Regions from separate parts of the Shewanella sediminis HAW-EB3 genome, predicted to be linked through region 3. Evidence: predicted binding sites of a transcription regulator. Region 3 holds the regulator's gene; each other region holds the start of a gene.

Region 1 (4,133 bases), 2.6 Mb from region 3:
AAAGCAAATGTCGTATCGTTAAAAATCGAAGGCAGACAACGTAGCCCGGCCTATGTAGAGCAGGTTACGAAAGTATGGCGCAACGCCATAGATACCTATCTCAGAGACCCACAAAATTATCAAACGCAAGCAGAGTGGGACAGAGCACTCTCTAAAGTATCCGAAGGGCAGACCACAACATTGGGTGCCTATGAGCGTACCTGGCAGTGATAAAATTGGTGTTCGAACACAGGAAGATAAAATGAAAGCATCACTCGGCCCTCTGCTTTATTGCTGGCCAAAAGAGAAGGTAATGGAGTTTTACAAATCCGTTGCCGATAGTTCGATCCCATTAGTTTATTTGGGCGAAACCATATGCAGTCGACGACGAGAACTCAAATTTTCTGACTATATGGAAATAGCGAATATGTTGAGAGAGTCGGGTAAAGAGGTCGTTATCTCTACATTGGCCCTACTCGAAGCCCCCTCTGAATATAGCGAATTGAAGAAACAGGTCGCTAATGGTGAGTTTATCATCGAAGCCAATGATATGGGGGCCGTTCAGGCTGCCAAGGAAAAAGGCCTGCCCTTTATTTGCGGACCAACGGTAAATAACTATAATCTGGCCAGCTTAAAAAAACTTCATGCTTGGGGCATGCAGCGATTCGTAATGCCCGTTGAGTTATCAAAAAACTGGCTAAATACGGTACTTTCGGTCGAGAAACCAGGATTCGAGGTTGAAGTATTCGGACACGGGTATCTGCCTCTTGCACTCTCTGCACGTTGTTTTACAGCCCGGCATCAAGGGCTGGCAAAGGATAAATGTCAAACCATCTGTCTCTCAAACCCAAAGGGGCTGTTGGCCCAAACTCAGGAATCTCAACCGCTACTGAGATTGAACGGTATACAGACACAATCGGCGGCCTGTATCGATCTTTCACCTGAAATTGGTGAGATGGCAAAAATGGGAGTGGATTACTTCAGGGTATCGCCTTCCGGCATGCAGTGTATTTCGCTTGCGGAGCAGCTTTTTGAAGCCGATGTTTCGGGGCGTGTAGCGAATACAGAAGATCGCTGTAACGGCTACTGGTATCAAGAGGCTGGCTTTAATAATCTGAGTTAAGTGCAACGTCAAACAAGGCTGTAGGGATTAACTCCTTATGGCCTTGCTCTTCTCACCTTCCTCAACCTGCTTGATTTGTGCTTGATTTCTCAGGCTTTGTACCATGCCCATTCCCCAAAGCATAAACAGAGTCAGACTTAACCACTCAAGAGTTGCCGGCCACCAGATATCGGGTCTGGGTAACTCCATCACCATCTCTTGGTAAAACTGCTTGTCTCCCGCTATCAACCCTAAGTCTATATGGGAAAGCACTAAGAAACATAAGAAGCTGATAAAGGTTAATATGCCGGTAACGGCATTCCAGCTCGAGTAAAACAGTCTCCCCTTCATCGATAGGTATACGAGATAGAGAAAAGAGCTAAAACTACCGAAATAGAAAAAATACTTAATCGCCATGGTATGCAGATGGTATACGTTGACAGGAAATAATCCGGCTGCCGCAAGTGACATAAACGTTAGTACCAAGGAGAGAAATAATGAATAAAGTAGTTTGCTGTCGATCAGTTGAATAGAGAAAAGGCAAAATAAAATCAAACTTAAACTGCCAAAGAAGAGCCCACCATTAATCACCACAGCAAAGGTTGAATGCCCATAGTGACCAAGCTCACTGAGAGTATGATTAAAGAAGTTGAAGTTATGGCCTTCAAAGTCTTGAAAGCCTAAGGCGGATAGAATAACGCCCATCAAAAGCCCGACAATTCCCAGCGTCCCGAACTTAAACGCAAGACTGGATAGCTTTATACTCTTCTCTATCATATTTCCTTAGTTCACCAATACACTAGCCGAATAACATATATGGAATCATGTTCTATTAACGAGGTCTAGCTCAGATTTTTTACAATTATCTTTCAAGAATCGCTTGCCCTCTACTAACCTACTTTAATATTGGAATAAAAAACAAGACTCTTTCGGATGATAACAACTGCGGCATGAGAGTTTTTATGCCGCTCCCAAGTCTCCCTCCGCTACACAACAGCACCAACCTTTTTCGCGAAACAAGTTTATCCATATGTTTTAACAAGCTATTCACCAAAAAGTACATGGTGCATTATCCCGCCAGTGAGTTACAATATAAATACTCAAAAAGATGTAATAACTATTCTCTTTTCGTGGTTAACCTAATCCGCCCAGAGAAACGATTTACATACTGTAATTAAGGGGGTAACCTTGCCAGCCTTAATTTGAATGGATATTCATAGCATATTTCAAATTGGATGAAATGATAACTTATTGCAATTGTGCCAAACCGACAATTTAGAGTAAAAAAAGTGGCTGAAAAACAAACCCATAACATAAAAACGATACTGACATTTATTATTCCGTCATTAATAGGGCTATTACTATTTATGACACCTATCAGCTATCAGGACGCGATTACCATTCCTATCGCTATCGTTTCAAAAGGCCTGCAGGCTCTCCTTGGTGATGCATTAACTGCCATAGTGACTGGCGTGGTTGTTTTCACCGCGCTGGCATCAGCGATGACCAAGTTACTGAAACCTGCATTTATCACTAGCAATGCCTTTTTAAACTCTCTGCTCAACATTTCACCTATGTGGCTATTAACCAGAATATTAGGTGCAGTGTTTATCTTACTGACATTTTCAGGTGTGGGTCCGGAAGCGATTCGCTCAGGAGATACCGGCGCGCTGGTCTTGAACGACCTACTTCCGGTACTGTTTTGTGTGTTTATATTCGCTGGAATGTTACTGCCACTCCTGCTTAATTTTGGTTTGCTGGAGCTATTCGGCACCATGTTAACCAAAATAATGAGACCCATATTCAATCTGCCGGGACGTAGTGCCATCGACTGTATGGCTTCCTGGCTTGGCGACGGTAGTGTAGGGATCTTGATGACGAGCAAGCAGTACGAATCTCGTCTCTATACTCAAAGGGAAGCTGCGGTAATTGGTACCACATTCTCGGCCGTGTCTATTACCTTTTCTTTAGTGGTTATCTCCCAGGTCAGATTAGAACACATGTTCGTCCCCTTCTACCTGACGGTTTGTTTGGCTGGTATTATGGCGGCTATTATCGTGCCTAAGCTGCCCCCCTTATGTTGGAAAAAAGACAAGTATATTGACGATACTCCAAGGCATCCTGATGACGAAGTGATCCCTGACGGGCACGGTGTTTTCTCTTGGGGACTCGATCAGGCGCTCAATAAGGCATCGAAAGCCGGCGGGATCAAACATACGCTCACAGATGGCCTTAAAAATGTCATCGATATGGTATTTGGTGTCATACCAGTCGTTATGGCCATAGGCACAGTTGCCTTGATTATCGCCGAATATACGCCGATATTTGATTATCTGGGTATGCCTTTCATCCCACTACTCGAGCTATTGCAAGTTCCGGAGGCGACTGAGGCATCAAAAACCATCGTGGTTGGCTTTGCTGATATGTTTATTCCTTCAATTCTGGCAAGCTCAATCGAGTCAGATATGACGCGTTTTGTCATTGCGGCAATGTCAGTCACTCAGCTTATCTACATGAGTGAAGTGGGTGCCTTACTTCTTGGCAGTAAAATACCGGTCAATATCTTCGAGCTATTTGTCGTATTCATTTTACGTACTCTGGTCACCTTACCTATCATTGCCGGTGTTGCTCACCTGATCTTCTAGATAAGTTTTATACCAATCGGTATTAAGTAAAAAAAAGAGTGGCTTTGCCACTCTTTTTTTTATCCCATCACTTCGCCTCGCACTTTTACGATTTACTTCTAAACTTAAAGACTTAACAGACACAAATAATTAAAGAAAAACTCACCGGAATGAGAATTCACATCTTCATTTTGACATGGCTATTAGGGTGTATACCTCTCACCATGGCCAAACAGCCAGACTTCGACTTCTATGAAGCCGAAGATGGTCTGTCTATGAATACGGTCAACGATATCGTTACCGACAGTGATGGATTTCTCTGGGCCGCAACTCAGGCAGGCCTCAACCGTTTTGACGGTAAAAACTTCAAGGTTTACGACGTCACCAATGACCAACATGGACCAAGTGGAAAGCACATCACCCGACTG
Region 2 (4,133 bases), 1.4 Mb from region 3:
CTCCTTCGGCTGGATATGCTGACCAAGCCTTACACTATAATGTCGATAGGATGAAGATGTTCCATGACACCTCATTCACCATCCTAAAATTTGTTCTTGAACTAAAGCTTAATCAGGCTGGATCTGTGTCCCTACCGCTTCGCCATTTGATAACGCAATCAATTGTTCGGCATGACGCCATGAAGCAACCTGTACCGGCTGTCCCATCGATTCAGCCACTTCCAATGCCGCCTCCACTTTAACCTTCATCCCTTTCTCGATAACACCGATATTTGTCAACTCTTCGACTTGAGAACGGTTTAAGCTCTTGATTAGCTGTCCTTTACCATCTAAAACACCTGAAACATCAGAGAGTAAAACCAATTTTCCATCGACAAGTTTGGCTAACACTGTTGCCGCTTGATCGGCGTTAACATTTAATAACTGACCCGCTGCATCGATGGCAATAGAACTGACTATCGGCATCCATCCTTGAGATAAAATGAACTCCAGGTATGTTGCACTTTTCGGGCTGACCTCACCGACAAAGCCTAAACGCGGATCTTTAACTTTAGCTGAAACCATATCGCCATCACCTAAGCTCATGCCAACACAGGTCACACCCGCTTTTATCGCAGCCCCTTGGAGAATTTTATTAGAGGTTCCGGCTAATGCTCCGACAATAACAGGTACCTGCTCTTGTGGCGTCACTCTCAACCCATCCAGTTTCTCTGTCGTCATACCATTTGCGGTTAACTGCTCTTCGACTAAACAACCTCCGCCATGAACCATAATCAGCTGCTGGCCGCTGGCGATCATCTTAGCCGCCGTTTCCATCAATCTGGCCATGCCCATTTCACATTGCATCAGGGCACCACCAACCTTTAGTACTAACGTGCTTTTATTTACTGACATAGTCATTACTCTCTCGCGAAACTGAAAATTAATAATTAAAGTGAATCCTTATGCATTGATGAGCTTGGCTTGCGGCTCCCTTCATCAAGTTATCAATCGCACTCGCGACAACGAGATAGTGAGTCTCTGGATCGAACTTCCACCCCAGGTGGCAGTTTGGAGTGTTAACGACGTCATCGACCTTAGGGAATTGGTTTTGCTTGACCGTAATGAGTGGAGCATCATCATAAACAGCATATGCTGCTGCGACATCGGCTTCGGTGCTTTCTGGTTTTAACTGCACCGTGATCGTCGCCAAAATTCCACGCTTAAAGTTGCCAAGATGAGGAGTAAATATGACCTCTTGTCCCAGCTGAGTGGCAATCTCAGGTTGATGCCTATGACCCAGCACACCATAGGGAGTCAAGCTGACTTCACAAAAACTGGTATGTAGCTGCGCTTTTCTGCCGGCACCAGTCACACCACTGACGGCATTAATAACCGGAAATGCATCGGTTAAAAACATGCCAATAGGTTTCAGTGCCGTTAGAGATGCTGTTGGATAACAGCCGGGAACAGCAATCATCTTACTACTAGCGATTTGCTCACTATTCCACTCGGCTAATCCATAGACAGCATCTGAGAGAACATCTTGATATTCATGATTAAAGCCATACCATTTAGGATATTGTTCTACATCTGAAAAACGATATGCGCCACTAAGATCAAATACGGTTAAGCCCTTTTGATAGAACCATGCAGCCAGATGCAAGCTCACGGCATGGTCGGTTGCAAGAACCACCGCATCGGCCTGCTCAACAATGAGCATTTTTGCGTCATCACAGAGAGGAGAAAGAGAGAGTGAAATATGACTGTAGCTTGGGTATAAGTCTGACAAAGGCTTACCTTTATCTAAACTATTTTCCGAAACATACAAGCCTTGAATCATCAAGTTTTCATCGGCATTAATGAGAGAGGTAATTTGTGCGCCCGTGTATCCACTGGCGCCAATGATAGCAATGCTTTTCATAATCTATGACTTCTTAATTTGGGTGCTATATTTTAAAGAAAAAAGAGGGGGCACAACTTAAGCCCTGGTAGAAATACCAATTTGACAAGTTTATCGTCGCAGGAAGTCTGTACACATAACCTTTATGTTAATTTTCTGATATGAAATCATCATTTTTACTCTCAATAATAATCGCTGTAGTGTGGTACTTGTCTTAGCTGTTTGATAGACTATCACAACAAACTAATTATGCAATATATTTGAATATATATTTTACGGATAATTTATGACTACACTCCCGGATCTTAAAAGCAACTTTAGCCAACTTATTGCTACCCCTTCAATAAGCGCCCTCGAAGCCGAACAAGATATGAGCAACCAAGGTGTTATAGACTTATTGCATAACTGGTTTGATGATTTAGGCTTCCAATGCACAGTGCAGCCGGTGCCAAACACAAGGAAGAAACATAACTTAGTTGCTAGTTTGGGCACTGGAAAAGGGGGCTTACTGCTTGCAGGACACACGGATACTGTGCCATTTGATGAGGGACGTTGGAGCCAAGATCCATTTAAATTAACGGAAAAAGATAATCGTTGGTATGGTCTTGGCACCTGCGACATGAAGGGATTCTTTGCTCTGGTATTGGAAGCCGTTAAAGATATGCCACTGGCACAATTTAAACGCCCATTACATATACTCGCCAGTGCCGATGAAGAAACAACCATGAATGGCGCCAAGTCGTTTGCAGCAGCCAAATCGATTGCCCCTGACTATGCAATAATCGGTGAACCCACCAGTTTGAAACCTGTGTATATGCATAAGGGGCACTTAACTCAAGGTATCAGAGTTACAGGTAGAAGCGGACACTCCTCCGATCCGGCTAAAGGACTTAATGCCATAGAGATCATGCATCAAGTGATGGGGCAACTACTTAAGTTAAAACAACACTTAGCCGATAACTACCGAGAGGAGGCTTTTAGTGTTCCCTACCCTACGATGAATTTCGGTCATATTCATGGTGGCGATGCAGCTAATCGTATCTGTGGATGCTGCGATCTCCATATCGACATCCGCCCACTGCCTGGTCTGGCACTGGAAGAGTTAGAACAAATGGTGACCCATTACCTCACACCAATTAATGACAAGTATCCCGGCAGCATTAATGTTGCCCCTCTTTACCCAGGCTCCGAATCATTCGCTGGTGATGCCAATGGTAGCTGGACCCGTCTGGTAGCAGAGTTGTCGGCAAACGCACCAGAAGTCGTCAATTATGCCACCGAAGCCCCCTATATCTCTAAACTTGGTTGTCAAACACTCGTATTAGGGCCCGGCAGTATAGAGCAAGCTCATCAACCCGACGAGTATCTCGACATTGCCTATATAGATCAAACAACAGCCCTACTAAAACAGCTTATCTATCATGCATGTATCAAGTAACACTTAGGCATTTCATACTCAGGTAAATAAACTATTCTTAGGCACTTAGCCCGGGCAGTAGATGACAGCCGAGTGATGTAGAGCACATAAGTTTACATTATCTGTAATAGTTGTATTGACCTTAGGCGCTGACGCTGGGTATTGTGGTTGATTAGCATGAATTCAGGTATGGAGCACGTATGGCAGATATGTATGCGTCTTTAAGGTCAAATGTGGGTACCTTAGGGCAAATTCTTGGTGAGACAATACGCACCAATTTAGACGATGCTTTTCTTGAAAAGATCGAGCAGATCCGTCAACTGGCAAAGAGTTCTCGGCAAGGAGATGAAGCAGCAAGAGATGAGATGCTCAAACTGCTCACTGCACTGCCAGATAATGAACTGGTTCCCTTCGCAAAAGCCTTTAACCAATTTCTCAACTTGGCTAATATCGCCGAACAGTTTCACACCATCAGTCGCAACTGTGACGAACTGGTCTGTGTCCCAGACCCGGTTGAACAGCTGTTAGGGCGAGTACTGAGTAGCAACATAGATCAAGAGAAGATGCTCGATTGTCTGGAAAATTTAGATATCGACTTGGTACTGACAGCGCATCCGACAGAGATTTCTCGCCGAACACTCATTCAAAAATATGCATCGGTGATCGATATTTTGGCTGCATTGGAAAATCCGCAGCTCACCGAAAGAGAGAAGAAACAACAGCACCTGCGCTTGCGTCAATTGATTGCCCAGATTTGGCATACCAATGAGATCAGAAATGAAAGGCCAACCCCTGTCGACGAAGCGCGTTGGGGCCTGAGCACGATCGAAGTCT
Region 3 (4,133 bases):
TGCGGCCCCACAAAACCAGAGCCTATATATGGATTTAAACGCCATTCGTCAGTTAGCCGATAACGATATGCAAAACGTTAACAAGCTAATATACAAACAACTAGAATCTGATGTCGCCCTAATCAATCAGTTAGGTTTCTACATTATCAATGGTGGTGGTAAGCGCATGCGTCCACTACTATCTATCCTGGCAGCTCGTGCCATCGACTATAAAGGTGAAGCACACCTTAAGCTGGCGGCAATTATCGAGTTTATCCATACCGCTTCGCTGTTGCATGATGATGTTGTCGATGAGTCCATGTTGCGCCGCGGCAGAGAGACGGCCAATGCACTCTTTGGTAACAGCGCAAGCGTATTGGTAGGCGACTTCCTCTATACACGTTCGTTTCAGATGATGACTGAACTTGGCAACATGGAAGTCCTTGAAGTGCTTGCCGATGCCACGAATGTGCTTGCCGAAGGTGAAGTATTGCAGCTAATGAACTGTAATGACCCTGACACGACTGAAGAGAGTTACATGCGTGTCATCTATTGTAAAACAGCTAAACTCTTCGAGGCTGCCACACGTTTAGCCGGTGTACTTGCACAAAGCCCTATCGAAGCGCAAAACGCACTGGCCGATTACGGGAAGTTCTTAGGGACGGCATTCCAGTTAACCGATGATCTATTGGACTATACTGCCGATACCGAAGAGTTAGGCAAGAATATTGGTGATGATCTTGCTGAAGGTAAGCCAACTCTGCCACTTATTTATGCCATGGCACACGGTACTGAAAAAGAGCAAGAGTTAATCCGCACGGCAATAGAAAAAGGGGATGGTACTCAGAATATTGAAGAGATCCTCAATGCATTGCACAGCTGCGGTGCCTTAGACTATACATTCAGGCGCGCACTAGAGGAGTCTGATAAGGCAATAGAAGCCTTGTCAATCATCCCTGAGAGTGATTACAAACAAGCACTGATATCATTAGCTAAGATTGCCGTAGAGCGTAGCAACTAGTCTTACGCCTAACATTCGAACAATAAAAAAGGAGCCCTGAGGCTCCTTTTTTTGCTTGGACCTATTACCAACCGGTAGTAAGCCCTGAAATGACTATTTAACGAATTCTACACCTAGCTTGATATCGGCCTTGAGTGTATCGAGCATAGCATCACGAGCATTGGCTTCGAATTCACTGACTTCACCGTAGGCCAGTACCGATTCAACGCCATTCTTACCTAAGAGGATAGGCTGTGCGAAGAAATCTGCGTGTTCACTGCCGCCGTCGACATAGGCACACTCAATCACATTCTCTTCACCTTGAAGACCACGTACCAGAGACAAACCGAAGCGACATGCCGCCTGGCCCATGGAAAGAGTCGCGCTTCCGCCACCGGCTTTAGCTTCAACCACTTCTGTACCCGCATTTTGGATACGTGTAGTCAATGCTGCAACTTCTTCATCGCTAAAGCTTACGCCTTGAACTTGAGAAAGAAGCGGAAGGATAGTCACACCACTGTGGCCACCGATAACATTGATCTTAACATCATCAACATTCAGACCTTTTGCTTCGGCAATAAAGGTTTCAGAACGGATCACATCGAGTGTCGTTACACCGAAAAGACGATTCTTATCGTATACACCAGCAGCTTTTAGTACTTCTGCGGCGATGGCGACTGTAGTGTTAACCGGGTTAGTGATAATACCGATAAGTGCTTTAGGACAAGCAGCGGCACACTTCTCGACCAGATTTCTAACAATGCCGGCATTGATATTGAATAGATCCGAGCGATCCATGCCAGGCTTACGAGCCACACCGGCAGAGATCAATACAACGTCCGCACCTTCAAGCGCAGGTGTTGGATCTTCACCGGCAAAACCTTTAACTTCTACGGCTGTCGGGATATGACTAAGATCAACCGCAACACCAGGTGTTACAGGAGCAATATCATAAAGTGACAATTTTGAACCTGCAGGTAATTGAGTTTTTAATAGTAGGGCAAGAGCCTGGCCAATACCGCCAGCGGCACCAAGTACAGCAACTTTCATAGTTATCTCCGTCATTTCTTGGATATTTGTGATATAGATCTATATCTCTCAATGCCGCCACATTACTGTAATCACGCTTAAAATTCAATTATCCCTTAGTCTTGGTTAGAATAAATTTTTGTTCTACATCAATAAACAACCGAAATAAGCGCAATAAAGCAACATAAGAGCAAACACACACTCTACCTCGAGTACTAAAAAAACCTTGCCATGCCCCCTCCTCCTTGTTCCGGTTACTATTTATTTACTTATACACCTCGCCACACACCTTAAGTTGCATTTTTATTCATAAAACTCGGATATTTGTTGACAAAAACACCAGTTATATTCAACATGGCAATGATTTTTGAATAAAGAACAATAAAATTATGCAAGCAAATAGAAGTCAAGACGACCTAGTTAAGACCTTTAAGGCAATTTTGAAAGAGGAGCGATTTGGCTCTCAGAGTGAAATTGTCCTCGCCCTTCAGGCTGAAGGGTACGGAAATATTAATCAATCCAAAGTCTCAAGGATGCTAAGCAAGTTTGGGGCTGTGCGCACTCGTAATGCGAAACAAGAGATGGTTTATTGCCTTCCGGCGGAGCTGGGAGTACCGACAGCAGGTAGCCCACTAAAGAATTTAGTATTGGATGTCGATCACAACCAATCCATGATAGTGGTAAGAACCAGTCCTGGGGCGGCGCAGCTTATCGCACGCCTTCTCGACTCGATAGGAAAGCCTGAAGGTATTCTTGGTACAATTGCCGGCGATGATACGATTTTCATCACGCCATCAAATATTCATGAGATAGATAAAACCTTAGATACGGTGAAGTCACTGTTTAATTTTAATGACTAACTCTTACAGGCTTGTGGTTAGTGGCGCCTGTTCACAAGCTGCTATCGGAATGTTCTGAACACTCAGCAAGATTCAAATCTATTCACATTCAAAGAGGCGCTTCGCGTCTCTTTTTGTTTTCCCCTTCCCTGCCAGAAAATTTGATTGTATCCAATATATTGAATTGCCATAACATTCATGAGAAATTAGAGATTCGAAAGCTATATCTAGGGCTAAGGATACTTTATGACAACAACCAAAATAATTAAAGTCGATGATATTTGCTGGGAATCCTGGCAACATTCAGCTAAATATACCAGCCAACAAAAACACATAGGCGATGCCGTAGGTTGCGAAAAAATCGGCGTCACCATGGAGCGCCTCGCCCCGGGAAAGATATCGACAGTTGCACATTACCATACCAAAGAGGAGGAACACTTATATGCCCTACAGGGCGAAGCCACCTTGCTTATTAACGGTGAGCCCCACCCTTTTAAACAGGGAGATTATGTCTGTTTTAATGCCGATACCGCCATTGCACATACCCTAAGAAACGACTCGAATGAAGAGTTTACCTTCCTCGTCATCGGCAATAGAGATAAGCACGATGTCGTTGTCTATCCGGAGAATAATAAGGTGTTAGTCAGGGCCGTCGATGAAATATACGCCAAACGGCCGACGAATTACTGGGATCCCGATACCGATACCGATACCGATAAATAATGATAACTCAGCTAGATACCTTCTTTTAGGAATAAAAAAACGCACTAAAAATAGTGCGTTTTTTGTGTCTGTTTCAATCAGTCAAATCTTATTCGCCAGCCTGATTTTCCAGAAAGTCGAGCGAAGGAGCGAAGAAAGAGGAGCCGGTCAGAGCCTGAGTAAAGTGCAGCAGATGATCATGATTTCCGTGGCCGTCGCCGTGAACCATACTCTTAAGCATATGTTCAAAGTTTACTGAGTTACGGCAAGTAGAGATAAACATCAGACCTTGCTCTTTTACCGTTCCGTAAGGCATGCTCTGCCTTAATATCTCCATTGACTTACCATCGGCGTCTTTTAAATTAACACGCTTAATATGACTGGTTAATGGCTTGTCCTCTGAGGCATACTCAATATTATCTAATTTGGTTCTGCCGACAATATCTTCCTGCTTTTTCTGCGGCAATCGGTTCCACTTACTCAAGTTATGAGCGAACTTCTGCACATGGACATAACTGCCGCCCTTAAACGCCTCATCTTCAATTCCGACGAGTGCCACCTCTTGACGGTTACGACCTTTGGGA
Region 4 (4,133 bases), 680 kb from region 3:
CTCTGTTTCGCCGCCGCAGCGGTTAGAATTCCGCTCTCCATGCTGGGATTCTTTCAATATATCGGCCCCAGCATCATGTTTATACTCGCAGTTACGCTCTACAAAGAACCCTTTGATCTGGAGAAGGGGATCACCTTTGCTTTCATCTGGAGCGCATTGATCCTGTTTAGTATCGATATGCTCTATAAGCGTAAAAAGCCTCTGAGAGAGTCCTGAAACTTTCTCTGATGCAGTTTTAACGGCAAGATGAACTAAGGACGGAACAGTTCCAGACATAAAAAAGGAGGTGATAACACCTCCTTTTTTGTTGCCAGTTTACCTAATACCAATCGGTATAAGAAAGTGGTCAACTCAGAGTTATTTTTGGCTGCATAATTCAAGGCGAAAGAGTGAGAGAATGGTGATCCCTTTTGAACTCATTCAACACAGAAGTAGGCTGCCAAAAACACTCCTGAAAGGCGAGTTTTAGCGCTTCCGATACGGCGTTAACGAGCTTAAACGTAGAATAACTATGTTCCTCACTCGTTGCCTTGCCTCACAAGCGCTAAATTCTCGCTGAGTGACCACACCTTTATACCAATTGGTATTATAGCTCAAGAGCCAGTATTTTAGACTTTCTCTGATAATTGTATAACTGCTTCTTTTTATCCGGTAACTCATCGACCTCAACGATTTCGAAGCCATGCTCTAAAAACCAATGAATGCTTCTGGTCGTCAATGCAAAGAGTCGTGAGTAGCCCCTAACCCTCGCCTGCCCAATGATATTGTTGAGTAAAATACTTCCTCTATCCGCATCGCGATACTCAGGGTGCACGACCAGACAAGCAAATTCACCGGCATTATCCTCTTCAAACGGATAGAAGGCGGCGCAGCCTATTACTAAGCTATCACGCTCAATCAACATAAACTGTTCGATCTCCATCTCCAGTTGTTCACGTGAGCGGCGCACTAATATTCCTTTCTCCTCTAACGGACGGATCAGGTCTAAAATGCCACCAATATCACCAATGCCCGCACGGCGCAGACGTTCTGCACTCTCGGTAACGATTTGCGTACCCACACCATCTCTGGAGAACAACTCCTGAAGCAGGGAGCCATCATCGAGATAGCTGACAAAGTGACAACGGGATACGCCATTTCGACAGGCATCGATACTGGCTTTTAGAAATGCCTTTGTCCCCAAGCAGACATGAGATTCCTGATTAAGATTATTGAGGATCTGCTGGGCTTCGTTTGGCATTAACTCGGCCAACACCTCACCAAAACTATCCAGAATACCTTTCTGAGAGCTGAAGCCTATCATCTTGTCGGCCTTCAGTTTGACCGCAATTTGAGTCGCGACCTCTTCCGCAGTTAAATTAAAGCTCTCCCCCGTTACCGACGCCGCGATCGGACCAAGTAACACTATGCCATTATTGCCTAACTGAGCCTTAAGACCCTGAACATCGATTCGTCTTACTTTGCCACTGAGGCAATAATCCACGCCATCATCGACGCCTAAGGGCTGAGCAATAACGAAATTACCACTGACCACATTAATTTGAGCACCTTGCATGGGCGTATTACTCAAGCTCATGGAAAGCCTTGCTGTAATATCGAGTTGAAGGCCACCCACAACCTGCTTGATAACCTTGAAAGCATCCTCTTCGGTGATCCGCACCCCATTATAATATTCAGGGACGATGCACTTATCAGCCAGCGCTTCATCGATCTGTGGTCTGGCACCATGCACCAGAACAATCTTAATACCTAAACTATGCAGCAAGGCAATATCGTTGATAATCGAGCGAAATTGATTTTGGGCCAAGGCCTCACCGCCTAACATCACGACAAAAGTCTTACCCCGGTGAGAGTTAACGTATGAGGCAGAATGACGAAATCCATCAACGAGTTCAGTGGTACGCACGAGTAATATCTCACCTTAATTCATCAAATATGCAGTCATTTGAAGTATGACATGGTAATAAAACCATGTTATTGCATTTTAATGCAAAATTAAAGCATTTATTTTCACGGCGAGATATAGGGTAAATAACTAAAAACAGGAGAGAATGGAAATGATTAGCAGGAAAACAAGAGGAGTGTAATGTGAATTTTTATTGAGTAATAATTAAAATCATTTTTTCAGAATATAGAAAAACAGGCAAAAAAAAGCCCCTGAAACAGGGGCTTTCTAGAAGTAAGAATCAAGCAATTACTTGATTTTAGCTTCTTTGTACATAACGTGCTGACGAATAACTGGATCAAACTTCTTGATTTCCATCTTTTCAGGCATGTTACGCTTGTTCTTTTCAGTCGTGTAGAAATGACCAGTTTTAGCGCTAGAAACTAGCTTGATCTTCTCACGATTACCTTTAGATTTAGCCATGGTTTATTATACCTTCTCGCCGCGGGCACGAAGTTCAGCAACAACAACTTCAATACCTTTCTTATCGATGATACGCATACCTTTAGTAGAGATACGTAGCTTAACGAAACGCTTTTCGCCTTCTAACCAAAAACGATGGTTTTGTAGGTTAGGTAAAAAACGACGACGTGTCGAGTTTTTCGCGTGTGAGCGGTTGTTACCAACCATTGGTTTCTTGCCAGTTACTTGGCATACTCTTGACATGTCAAACTTCTCCAAAACAATATATATAACGCTCGAGCATTAATGTACCTCGAATATGGCCGTCGCCTGAGGCACACAACAGAGGGCGCATTTTATACAGGATCTAAAAATAAAGATCAAGGGATAGTTAATCTATCCATCCCCGCTCTGCAAATGAAACTATCTCGCGATCGCCTACAACCATATGATCTAGCAAGGAAACATCTATGGTTTCGAGTGCAAACTTCAATCGCTCAGTAATTCGCCTATCGGCCAGACTTGGCTCCGCAACTCCTGATGGATGGTTGTGGCAGACAATCACGGCCGCGGCCTTTTTCTCAAGCACCAGGCATACCACATCACGCGGATATACCGAGGCTGAATCTATGGTGCCACGGAATAATTCGACAAACTGAATTACTCTATGTTGGCTATCCAACAATAAAATAGCGAACACTTCATAGGCACGATCTGCTAATTGTCTCATTAAATAGTCCCGAGTTAAATCAGGATCACTCAATATTTTTCCTCTTTTTAAATTTTGTTGGGAAATTCGCTTGCTTAACTCGGCTGCCGCCTGAAGTTGAGCAAACTTTACCGGCCCCATACCTGGCATTCTGCACACCTCAATCTCAGAGGCCGTGAGAAGTTCTCTAAGCCCGCCGAATTGACCAATCAGATTCCGCGCCAGCTCAACAGCGCTTAAGCCCTGTACGCCATTTCTAAGAACGACAGCAAGCAACTCCGCATCGGATAACGGTCCAACACCTAATTTTAAAAGTTTTTCCCTTGGCCCTTCTCCATCGGGCCAATCTTTAATCCCCATCACAACCTCCCTTTGTGATTTTTTATCTGTTCTTGAGTATGGTCGAGTTTTTAAAACTTGTGTCCTCCACTTCACCAGGTTTGTGATATGTTAGGCGGCAATTCAATTTAGCGACTGATTTCACCTCTTAATGAGCCATCTCTTATGAACCAGAGTCTGACAAATAAACAAATTTTACTAGCTATAGGTGGCGGTATCGCAGCCTATAAATCTGCCGATCTGATTCGTCGCCTCAAAGAGCGTGGTGCAGACGTTCGTGTTGTCATGAGTCAAAGCGCTAAAGAATTTATTACTCCGCTGACATTACAGGCTCTCTCCGGATATCCGGTCGCATCCGATCTCCTCGACACCGCCGCCGAAGCCGCTATGGGGCATATTGAGCTGGCACGCTGGGCGGATCTGGTGCTGGTAGCCCCGGCGACAGCCAATTTAATTGCACGAATCAATGCGGGTATGGCCGATGAACTCATCACAACAACCTGCTTAGCCACCGAATCTCCAGTGGCCATCTGTCCGGCGATGAATCAGCAGATGTATCGCAATCAGGCAACACAGGACAATATCAAGAATTTATCTGAGCGAGGGCTAACCATCTGGGGCCCGGATTCGGGTAGCCAAGCCTGTGGCGAGGTAGGTCCGGGTCGTATGCAAGAGCCTCTGGAAATTGCCATGCAGGTCGAGCAATTTTTTGCGCCTAAGCTTCTTTCTGGTCGCTCA

The links. Region 3 encodes ArgR, which controls arginine synthesis, uptake and breakdown. Its sites were predicted from a motif close to ANTGAATANNTATTCANT; they were not measured.
Region 1: the regulator ArgR is predicted to act here: its motif matches at 2,283-2,300, upstream of SSED_RS17525 (YjiH family protein).
Region 2: the regulator ArgR is predicted to act here: its motif matches at 2,142-2,159, upstream of argC (N-acetyl-gamma-glutamyl-phosphate reductase).
Region 4: the regulator ArgR is predicted to act here: its motif matches at 1,977-1,994, upstream of argA (amino-acid N-acetyltransferase).

What each region holds. Positions count from the first base shown of each region.
Region 1 is NC_009831.1:4,075,626-4,079,758, forward strand. It holds gene ubiU (ubiquinone anaerobic biosynthesis protein UbiU) at 1-210, shown strand, start outside; gene SSED_RS17515 (U32 family peptidase) at 242-1,102, shown strand; gene SSED_RS17520 (hypothetical protein) at 1,130-1,858, opposite strand; gene SSED_RS17525 (YjiH family protein) at 2,371-3,726, shown strand; gene SSED_RS17530 (two-component regulator propeller domain-containing protein) at 3,930-4,133, shown strand, end outside.
Region 2 is NC_009831.1:5,246,965-5,251,097, forward strand. It holds gene argB (acetylglutamate kinase) at 109-894, opposite strand; gene argC (N-acetyl-gamma-glutamyl-phosphate reductase) at 923-1,903, opposite strand; gene argE (acetylornithine deacetylase) at 2,169-3,320, shown strand; gene ppc (phosphoenolpyruvate carboxylase) at 3,500-4,133, shown strand, end outside.
Region 3 is NC_009831.1:1,133,743-1,137,875, reverse strand. It holds gene ispB (octaprenyl diphosphate synthase) at 29-1,000, shown strand; gene mdh (malate dehydrogenase) at 1,094-2,029, opposite strand; gene argR (transcriptional regulator ArgR) at 2,398-2,868, shown strand; gene SSED_RS04885 (cupin domain-containing protein) at 3,094-3,570, shown strand; gene SSED_RS04880 (Dyp-type peroxidase) at 3,659-4,133, opposite strand, start outside.
Region 4 is NC_009831.1:449,686-453,818, reverse strand. It holds gene rarD (EamA family transporter RarD) at 1-216, shown strand, start outside; gene argA (amino-acid N-acetyltransferase) at 587-1,906, opposite strand; gene rpmG (50S ribosomal protein L33) at 2,195-2,368, opposite strand; gene rpmB (50S ribosomal protein L28) at 2,375-2,611, opposite strand; gene radC (RadC family protein) at 2,739-3,416, opposite strand; gene coaBC (bifunctional phosphopantothenoylcysteine decarboxylase/phosphopantothenate--cysteine ligase CoaBC) at 3,561-4,133, shown strand, end outside.